One region of the Brevibacillus sp. 1238 genome, then DNA from elsewhere that is predicted to be linked to it. Evidence: riboswitches for the same ligand, from Rfam matches in the RefSeq annotation. Region 1 holds a riboswitch; each other region holds the start of a gene.
The links. Region 1 has a riboswitch for cobalamin ahead of cobO (cob(I)yrinic acid a,c-diamide adenosyltransferase). Riboswitches for the same ligand answer to the same signal wherever they lie in the genome.
Positions count from the first base shown of each region.

Region 2: another riboswitch for cobalamin. It lies ahead of M2298_RS17795 (hypothetical protein); the one in region 1 lies ahead of cobO (cob(I)yrinic acid a,c-diamide adenosyltransferase).
Region 3: another riboswitch for cobalamin. It lies ahead of metE (5-methyltetrahydropteroyltriglutamate--homocysteine S-methyltransferase); the one in region 1 lies ahead of cobO (cob(I)yrinic acid a,c-diamide adenosyltransferase).

Region 1 covers NZ_JARXWC010000001.1:78,846-82,122, forward strand. Annotated here, with positions in the region: gene M2298_RS00380 (TerD family protein) at 1-1,240, shown strand, start outside; cobalamin riboswitch at 1,421-1,642, shown strand; gene cobO (cob(I)yrinic acid a,c-diamide adenosyltransferase) at 1,913-2,452, shown strand; gene cobD (threonine-phosphate decarboxylase CobD) at 2,452-3,277, shown strand, end outside.
Region 2 covers NZ_JARXWC010000007.1:162,448-165,724, reverse strand. Annotated here, with positions in the region: gene mmgD (citrate synthase) at 1-846, opposite strand, end outside; gene M2298_RS17795 (hypothetical protein) at 836-1,081, opposite strand; cobalamin riboswitch at 1,235-1,433, opposite strand; gene M2298_RS17790 (YhgE/Pip domain-containing protein) at 1,554-3,277, opposite strand, start outside.
Region 3 covers NZ_JARXWC010000002.1:688,843-692,119, forward strand. Annotated here, with positions in the region: gene brnQ (branched-chain amino acid transport system II carrier protein) at 1-1,239, shown strand, start outside; cobalamin riboswitch at 1,398-1,598, shown strand; gene metE (5-methyltetrahydropteroyltriglutamate--homocysteine S-methyltransferase) at 1,739-3,277, shown strand, end outside.

The sequences.
Region 1 (3,277 bases):
GGAAGCGTTTGATATTTTGCGCAACAATCGGCGCATCGAGACTTTCAACAGTCAGGTCGAGCTGGCGATCCTGGTGTGCGATATAAAAGAAGCGACCAGATTGCTGATGCAACGGCCAGGTGAATTTGCCCGACGGCTGGATCACATGCTCCGCTTGACGGAAGCGGGCGATCAGGTGTTGCGCTCCTTTGAGCAGATAGCGACTTCTGTATCGACCCCCGTCCTTTTGCAGGTGATGAATCACTTTGACAAGCGGGAGCGATACGGTGAGTGGCGAACGTTCTTTCCAAAAGGAGAAGTGGCAAAAGTACAGGCGATCCCCAATGCGCTTCCACGGCTGGTGGATGAACAGCGCGCGCGTGCAGCCGGGATATGTCGCGAGGTGTTGATTCAGCGCTTTTCTGCCTTGCCTGCTCTCGGAAAAGTTTATATCGACCCGCAATTGCACGAGCAACTGGTGCCTTTTTCCCAAAGATCGGCAAGCAAGGCGTTGCGCACGATAGCGCGCGGCTCCAGACTGCCGATCCCCGAGGGGAGCACGATCCGCTTTTTCACCTGGTGGAAGGAAGGGATCGTCAACGATGTCCCTACCGGGCGGGTAGATATCGATTTGTCCGCTGTCCTGTATGACGAGAAGTGGACGTACATGGAGCATGTGTCCTACACCAATTTGCGGTCCGAGAAGTATCGCGCCTGCCATAGCGGCGATGTCGTACAAGCGCCGAACGGAGCGTGCGAGTTCATCGATGTCGATATCGAGTCAGTGCTTCGATACGGCGGGCGCTATGTCGTGATGTCACTGAACTCGTTTACGAGCCAGCCGTATTGCGATTTGCCGGAGTGCTTCGCAGGCTGGATGATCCGCAGTCAGCCCGAGTCCGGCGAAGTTTTTGAACCGTTGACAGTTCAGGATAAAGCCGACATCGCTGCCCGTTCGACGATCTGCCTCCCGGTCATTCTCGATCTGGCAGAGCGAAAAGTCATTTGGACGGACATCGCGCTGCGTTCGCATCCGCGCTTCGTCAACAACGTAGAGGCAAATGGCGGCGGTATCGAATGGATGGGCCGCGCGCTGACGACACTTGTGAAGCCGACCTTGCACGAGCTGTTCACCCTGCACGCACAGGCGAGAGGGACGATTACCGACCGGATGGAGGAAGCAGACACGGTTTTTTCCATGGAAGAGGGGATTACCCCGTTTGACATGGAAGTGATCTTGGCTGATTTCCTCGCTGGTTAATGATGGGAAGTTTAAAAGTCAGCTCAGGCTGGCTTTTTTCGTTGTTTGCAAGAATCGCTCCCTCGGATTTTCCGTGTTTTTCCATTTTCCCTCTCCGATTTGCAGCTTTTGCTTGAATCCACGGTAGCATTTGCTATTATTAAAACAAGTGAGTGTTATTGAAATGAATGAACGACATTTGAATAGGATAGAAAACAGGTCCTTGTGTTTTTGCGAGTGCTTATTTCGTGAAAGACAGGGTTAAAAGGGAAGTTTGGTGAAATGCCAACGCGGTCCCGCCACTGTAAAAGAGTAGCTCTTCTTCCTGGCAACGGCGCCATCCACTGCCCCACTACGAGGCGGGAAGGAGAAGAAGAGTGATGATCCTTGAGCCAGGAAACCTGCCTGTTTTGGTGTATGCACTGTTTTCCTTCGGGTCAAAGGAAGAGGTGAGGATTGTTTTTGTCAGCTATCCGCGCTTTGTTTTCCTTCTAGATTTTGGAAAACAAAGCGTTTTTTTGTGCGCCTGACAAGCAATCGCTGACACTTTTTGGACTGGACAATGGGGTCCCCGAAAAGTACCTGAAAAGGGCTGGAGAAAACTATCCTTTTTAGGTAACTGACGGGGGCCCTGAAAAGTATGTAGGGTCAAAATGACAGCAAGGTCTTCACTTCAATCTGGGGGTGTGCGTTGTGAGCAATAAACGTGGACTGTTTTTGGTCTATACCGGAGACGGAAAAGGAAAGACGACAGCAGCGGTGGGCCTGGCTGTACGGGCGACCGGGCGGGGGAAAAAGGTGATTATGATTCAGTTCATCAAGTCGCCTGAGCGGACGTATGGAGAGAAAATCATTTTTGACAAGCTCGGCATCGAGATCGTGCAAAAGGGCGTAGGCTTTACGTGGACGAAGACGCCAGAGGAGCATCGGGAAGCGCTCAAGGAGGCGTGGACTTTTGCCCGGGAAAAGCTGTCTTCGGGAGCGTATGACGTCGTGATTTTGGACGAGCTGAACAACGCGCTGGCGATCGATCGTTTTCCCATTGACGATGTGCTGCCGCTGTCGGATGTTTTGGAAGCGATTCAAAACAGGCCGAGCCATGTGCATCTGGTCGTGACGGGGCGGAGCGCCAAGCAAGAAGTGATGGACATGGCTGATCTGGTGACAGAAATGAAGCCGCTCAAGCATTACTATGACGAAGGAATACCAGCAGTGCTGGGGGTAGAATTTTAATGAACGTGCTGGAAACGTATGGTCACGGTGGCGACTTGCTGACCGCCTCGCAACGCTTTGGCGTAAAGCCAGGGGAGTTTCTCGATTTCAGCGCCAATATCAATCCGCTCGGCATGCCGGAACGGGTCAGGGACATGCTGCTGGATTCGCTGTCTGCGGTGTTGCGCTATCCGGACCCGGGACACCGCGAGTTTCGCCAGGCGCTGGCGAAGCGTCTCGGACTGCCGGAAGCATGTCTTTTGCCAGCCAATGGAGCGGCGGAAGCGATGGCTTTGGCGATTCTCGGGCTGCAACCAGAGACAGTCGGCGTCGTGTATCCGTGCTTTTCGGAATATGCAGAGCTTTCCGAGCAGTTTGGCGCGCGTGTCATTGGTTGCTACGGAAAAGCAGAGAACGGCTACAAGCCGGATCGCGCCGAGCTGTACAAGCTGTTTGAACAGGCTGATCTCGTATTTGTCGGCTCGCCGAACAACCCGACCGGGATCTTGTACGAGCCGCAGGAGCTGTTGCAAATGGCGGACTGGGCGGCAGAGACAGGCACCTGGCTGGTCGTGGACGAAGCTTTTCTCGATTTCGTGGCGGAAGAACGGCAATTTACGCTGGCGAGTCGCCTGGAGAGCTTTCCGCGGGTCATTTTGATGCGGTCGATGACGAAAATGTATGCGATTCCCGGCCTGCGTCTGGGATACGCGATCGCCCATCCGGACGCGATCGCCAACATGCGGCAAAAGCAAGTGAGCTGGAGCGTGAATGCGCTGGCCCTTTTGGCGGGGGAACTGTGCCTGATGGAGCAGGAGTACGAGCGAAAAACCCGCAGCCTGATCG
Region 2 (3,277 bases), on a different contig from region 1:
TTGTTTCAGGGCGTCCTTCATCATCAGTGCGCGCGGGTCGATCTTTTTCATGTACACGCGGTGCCCGAAGCCCATGATCCGCGCCTTGTTGGCCAGCTTGGACTCCAGCAAAGCTTCAAACTCCTTGACCGAGCCTGCCTCAAGCAGCATGTGCATCACCGCTTCGTTCGCGCCGCCGTGCAAGTTCCCTTTCAAGGAAGCGACCGCCCCGGTCAACGCCCCGTACAAATCCGACATCGTCGAGGCAATGACGCGTGCCGTAAACGTCGAATTAGGCATCTCATGCTCGCTGTACAAAACAAGCGAACGGTCGAAGATGGCTTCTTCAAAGTCGGACGGGATTTTGCCCGTGATCATGTACAGGAAATTCGCACTGTACGACAGCTCCGGCAGCGGCGCGATCAGCGCTTCCTTTTGAATCACGCGGTAGCTGTTGGCGACGATGTTCGGCACTTTGCCCAGCAGCTTGTAAGCCCGCTCCTTGTTGGCTTGCGCCGTGCAGTTGTCCAGTTGGCTGTCGTATCCGGCAAGCGCAGAAAGCCCGGTGCGCAAGCCGTCCATCGGATGCGTTTTTTCCGGCAGCAGCTTGAGCATGTCGAATACTTGGTTCGGTATGTCGTACTCGGCTTTCAGCTTTTCTTCCACTTCGCGCTTTTGCTGTTCGTTCGGCAACGATTCTTCCAGCAAAAGATGGACGATATCCAAGTAACGATGCGCTTTGGACAGCTCGATCAAATCGTACCCTTTGATGACGATTTCCCCTTGCTTCGTATCCAAAAAGGAAATGCTCGTTTCCGCAGCGACCACACCTTCCAGACCTGGAAAAAACTTTTCTTCAGCTCCCATTCTCTTCATCCTCCGCCCCGATTAAGTTGACCTTTAGACGTTGATAAGCCTTGTCGAGATTGTGCAAAAGCTTTTCTTGATCTGCCTGATTTTCTGCTCGCCTGATGACCTCTGCTTTTAATTTCGCGTAATGCGCTTTGATCGCGCTCGGGTTCTCTATCGTCAAGTTGTTCATAATGCACGCCTGAAAATCGTTGGTGAAATACTCCACCGTTCCAAACAAAAAATCACTCATCCGTCACGTACCCTCCTGAAAATCCGCACAAAAAAACAACTTCCGCAGAAGTTGTTAAGAGGCGAATGAATACCGAAACAAGCATGCTGATTGTGAAAATCAAAAACACGCCTATCCATCTCGCACTTAACACCCCCTATCCTCGTAGGTATTGATGTTGCGCTCAAACAGGCAGGTCTCCTGGCTTATGATCATCGCTTTTCGAACCTTCCCATTTTCGGCTGGCGAAAACAGTGGTATCTTCGAATCGCTCCCAATTACAGTTGCGGGACAGCGTCGGATTCGAACCGAACTTCCCTTTTAAGCAGATAAAAGTGTTGAATTTATCTGCACCTGTTTGTACACGTATGAAGTTTGCTCTCAATATATCAGTTATTTTGAAAATTAACAATTCTTTTCTTTGCTAAATATTGGATATTACGGCCATGATGCCAGCCCATCTACTGACAGGCTGGCATCATGGCCGAGCGGATTACCCGATGATCTTCGTTTTCTTCGCGTTTTCCATCGATTTTTGAATCAGCCCGCTCAGCGGTCGTTTCAAAGCCAGCGCAATAAACAGACTGATGCCGATGAAGCCGCACAGCATGAGAATATCCCGAATCGCCGTCTCCCAGAGGACGCCCCCGACCCCTTCACGCAACAAACTGATCGCGTAGGTGAACGGCATAAACGGATTGAGTGCCTGGAAAAAAGGCGCCGTCATGCTGATCGGGAACGTGCCCCCGGAGCTGGAAAACTGGAAGACCATGAAAATGATCGCGATACCCTTGCCGACATTGCCGAATACCGACAACAGCGTATACGTGATCGTCACGAACACCATACTGACGAGCATCGCGAAAAGGACAAACGGAACTTTGTCAGCCACATACGCTTCCAAAATGTAAAAGTCACCGAGCGTAATACACAGTGCCTGGAACAGCCCGATTGTCACGAATGTGCCCAGGCGGCCAAGGTACAGCTGGTACGGCTTGTAGCGTCCGTCCGGGTTCTCCGGGTCTGGTTTGAGCAAAGAAATCAGCAAGGTCGCTCCTACCCATAGCGACAATACTCCGTAAAAAGGCGACATCGCCGAACCGTAGTTCGGAATCGGATATTTGCGGTTTTCCTTGATCTGCACCGGACTTGCCAAAAACTCGCTCTCTCGCTTGATATCCCCGCGCAGCAGCTTGGCGAGATCGGCAAAGTGATTGTTCGCCTCGACCTCTCTCAGCTTGTCCGCCGCTTGCGCAATCGCACTCTCCAGCTTGGGCAGATCATCGCGCACCAGCTCGGCTACCCGGTGGACGCCGTTCTCCACCTCAGGCAGCTTGTTGCGGACAAAGTCAGCCAGCTTGGTCAGCTCCGCCTCGGCTTGCGGCAAATCGTTTTGGATGAAGCCAGCCGCCTGGTCGAGCTTTTGCTTGATTTCTGGCAAATGCTGCTTGAGGAACGGCGCTGCCGTGTGGATCGCTTTGGCAAACGCTTCGGACTTGCTTTGCAACGTTTGCGCCAGTTCATGGACCCGCGCCTGAATCTGCGGCAGCTCCTGCTCGATTCGTTTCAGTTCGGCCAGCCCCAGCTCCAGTCCGGCTTTTGTCTCTTTCAAAATCGCCTCGATATCCGGCAGCTTGTCTTTTGCTTTTTGCAGCAGTTCGGCGGAATCGCCCACGACTGTTTTCAGCTTTTCGATGCCCTCGGCGATTTTCGGAACGATTTCGCTATCGTAGCGCGCCAGGATGTCTCCCAGCTCCGCACTCGTGTTTTTCGCCAACTGATTCAGACTCTCGATCAAGTCTCTTGCGGGCTTTTTCCCGTCTGCCAACGCTTTCGCTATCGTATCGAGAATCTCGATTTGCCGATGCATTTTCTCTTCCAGCTTATGGAGCCGCTCGGAAAAAGGCGTCAGCGGCTGCCCCGGAATGTAGCGGTTCAGCTTGTCGACCAGCGCAGAGGTGTGTTCGACGATACGCGCAGCTTTGCCTAGCTTGTCAGACACAGCCTGCACTTCGGCAGCTGTAGGCAACCGTTCGGGATTGATTTGCAGCAGCCTGTCTGTCAGTTGCACAAGCGCATCGGACGCCTGCTGAGCCAAAATGAGATTTTGCTTGATGAGCGGAGCGATTGTTTCAAAAGCGCCGTCATGCGCCGTGAAAAATTGATTGAGCCGATCGGCAAAATCGACTCCCTTGTCAGCCAATTCTCCGATGCGCG
Region 3 (3,277 bases), on a different contig from region 1:
ACGAACGTATGGACGGCCAATGCGGGCTTCCTGGTGACGGGAGTCGGGCTGCCGCTGCTGGCGATTATCGCTCTGGTTTATTCGGGAATGGATGATTTGCGTTCGTTGGCGAGTCGTGTGCATCCGGTATTTGGTCTTGTGTTTACGATTTTGCTCTACTTGGCAATCGGGCCGTTTTTCGCCATTCCGCGATCCGGGAACGTCTCGTTTGAGATCGGAATCAAGCCATTTTTGTCCGAGCAAGCTGGTCCGGTTCCACTGATCGTCTTCACCGTCTTGTTCTTTACACTCGCTTGCCTGTTATCTCTCAATCCTGGAAAAATTATCAATGTAGTCGGAAAAGTCTTGACACCGATCAAGCTGACTTTTATCGGCGTGATTGTGTTGACGGCGATTTTGTTCCCGATTGGCGCGCTGCAAGCACCTGTGACGGACTATCAGTCCAAAGCGTTTTACAAAGGCTTTCAGGACGGCTATTTAACCTTGGACGCTTTGGGGGCATTTGTGTTTGGAATCATCATCGTGAATGCGATCAAGCAAAGAGGCATCACGGCGAAAAAGCAAATTTTGCTCACGTGCGCAAAAGCAACGATGATCGCGGGCGCACTTCTGGCGTTCTTTTACACGGTGCTTGCCTATATGGGCGCTTCCAGTGTGGAGAAGCTTGGTCATCTGGAAAACGGGGCGCAAATTTTGGCCAAGGTGTCCAATTACTACTTCGGCTCTTACGGCGCCGTTTTGCTTGGCCTCATGATTACGATCGCATGCCTGACCACCAGTGTCGGCCTCATTACAGCTTGCTCTTCGTTTTTCCATTCGCTGTTTCCGGCGATCTCGTATAAAAAGTTTGCCGTCATTCTGGCTGTGTTCAGTACACTCGTCGCCAATATCGGCTTGACGGCGCTGATCAAAGTGTCGGTTCCGATCTTGATGACCATGTACCCGATTGCGATTTCCCTCGTCTTTTTAACGTTTATGCACAAAGGATTTGGCGGAAGACCAGAGGTGTATCAGGGAAGCTTGCTCGCTACTTTTCTGATCAGCCTGTTTGACGGACTGAACGCGGCAGGTGCCCAGCTTCCCGTCATCAACGACTTCTTTACTCGCTACTTGCCGATGTATACGATCGGGCTTGGCTGGATGCTGCCCGCTGTTGCAGGCGCTGTGATCGGCTACACTATTTACATGATTCGCAAACCTTCTCTGCGGGCACAGGAGCTGCGATTGACCAAGCAATAAACCGGAAAGCTGGCAGAGTAGAGGCAATCAGGCTGAACTTTGAAATAATTTTGGTGAGTGGAAATAGTTTAGCATGACAAAAACTGGTTTACGTGTTACTGTAAGGAGAAAGGTGCTCTTTTGCTAGATGCGAGAGCACATGCACTCATACCGACAATTTCATATGAGTGGGAACAGGTTCTTTGGCCGCGAAAATCGGCGCAAGGATGAAAAGGGAAGTCGGTGAGAATCCGACACGGTCCCGCCACTGTATGAGGGGAGTTTGCACAGCGATAAGCCACTGGTCGAGACGGACTGGGAAGGCGTTGTGCAGATCGTGATCCTCAAGTCAGGAGACCTGCCTGTTTCGACAACACTGCTTAACCTACGGGAGATAGGGAGGTGTTAGGATGCTGTGATCTCAGTGCTTATTTGGCATTTCTAACGTTCTTTTTGACCGTTGGAAGTGCCTTTTTTGATTGGCTTTACAAATACCTTCAATGGATGGGAGAGAAAGCTCATGAAAAGCAGCAACCTGGGATATCCGCGAATCGGCAAAGACCGGGAGTGGAAAAAAGCATTGGAGTCCTTTTGGGCAGGCAAATTGGAAGAGTCAGCGTTCCTTGCGCAAATGGAGCAAATCCGCCAGCAGCATCTGATCAAGCAAAAAGACAAAGGCATCGAGTGGATTCCCGTCAACGACTTTACTTACTACGATCACATGCTGGACATGGCTGTCATGTTCGGACTCGTTCCGAAGCGTTTTGCCTATGATGGCGGCCCGGTACCGCTCGATACGTACTTCGCCATGGCGCGCGGCAACAAAGAAGCTGTCGCAAGCGAAATGACCAAGTGGTTCAATACGAACTATCACTACATCGTTCCTGAGTTTGGCGAACGCCCGCCAGTGCTGGCAGAGAACAGGCCGCTGAAAGCGTACCTGGAGGCCAGGGATCAGCTGGGCATCGTCGGGAAGCCGGTGATTGTCGGGCCGTACACGTTTGTCAAGCTGGCGAAAGGATATGCGAAAGACGAGTTCGAACGCGTTGTCGATCAGATCGTGCCGCTTTACGTGGACGTGCTTCGTGAACTCGAACTGCATGGCGTGGAATGGGTGCAAATCGATGAGCCGGCTTTCGTCCAAGATATTTCCGAGCAGGACAGAGCGCTCATTCGCCGGGTGTACGAACAGTTCAGTCAGGCGCTGCCACACCTCAAGCTGATGGTTCAGACGTATTTCGAAGCGGTGGATTGGTACGAGGAGCTGATCGCGCTGCCAGTGGAAGGCTTGGGCCTGGACTTTGTCCACGGAGGAAAAGCGAATTTGGCCAACCTGACGGCACATGGTTTCCCGCAGGAAAAAGTGCTCGGCGCAGGAATCATCGATGGCCGCAACATTTGGCGCTCGGCCCTGGAGGAAAAGTGGGAGCTGGTCAAGACGATCAGCAATGTGGTCGACCCGGACCGGATTTGGCTACAGCCATCGAGCAGCCTTTTGCATGTTCCCGTCACTGTTGAAGCAGAAACCGATTTGCCTGGGGAAGTTCAAGCGGCATTAGCCTTTGCGGACGAAAAATTGGGAGAAGTGCAGCTTTTAGTCCAAGGATTCCGATTTGGAAAGTATGTTATCTCGAAGGAAATTGCCCAGAACGAAAAGGACTTGCTCCGCCTGGCCGAGTCTCCGGCGAGAAACCGGGAGAAAGTACAGCAGGCTCGAAAAGCGCTGGAGACGACAGAAGCCAAACGCGACGTGCCGTTCCACGAGCGCCGCGATATCCAGCAAGCCGCCTGGAAGCTGCCGCTTTTGCCTACAACGACGATCGGCAGTTTCCCGCAGACGGCAGAGGTTCGTCAGGCCAGACAGCAGTACAAAAAAGGGAACTGGACAGTCGAGCAGTACGATGCCTTCATCGCGGAGCAAATCAAGCAGTGGATTGCGATTCAGGAAGAGATCGGGCTGGACGTGCTTGTCCACGGCGAGTTTGAACGGACAGACATGGTCGAATATTTCGGGGAAAAGCTCGACGGCTTCGTCTTCACGAAAAATGGCTGGGTTCAG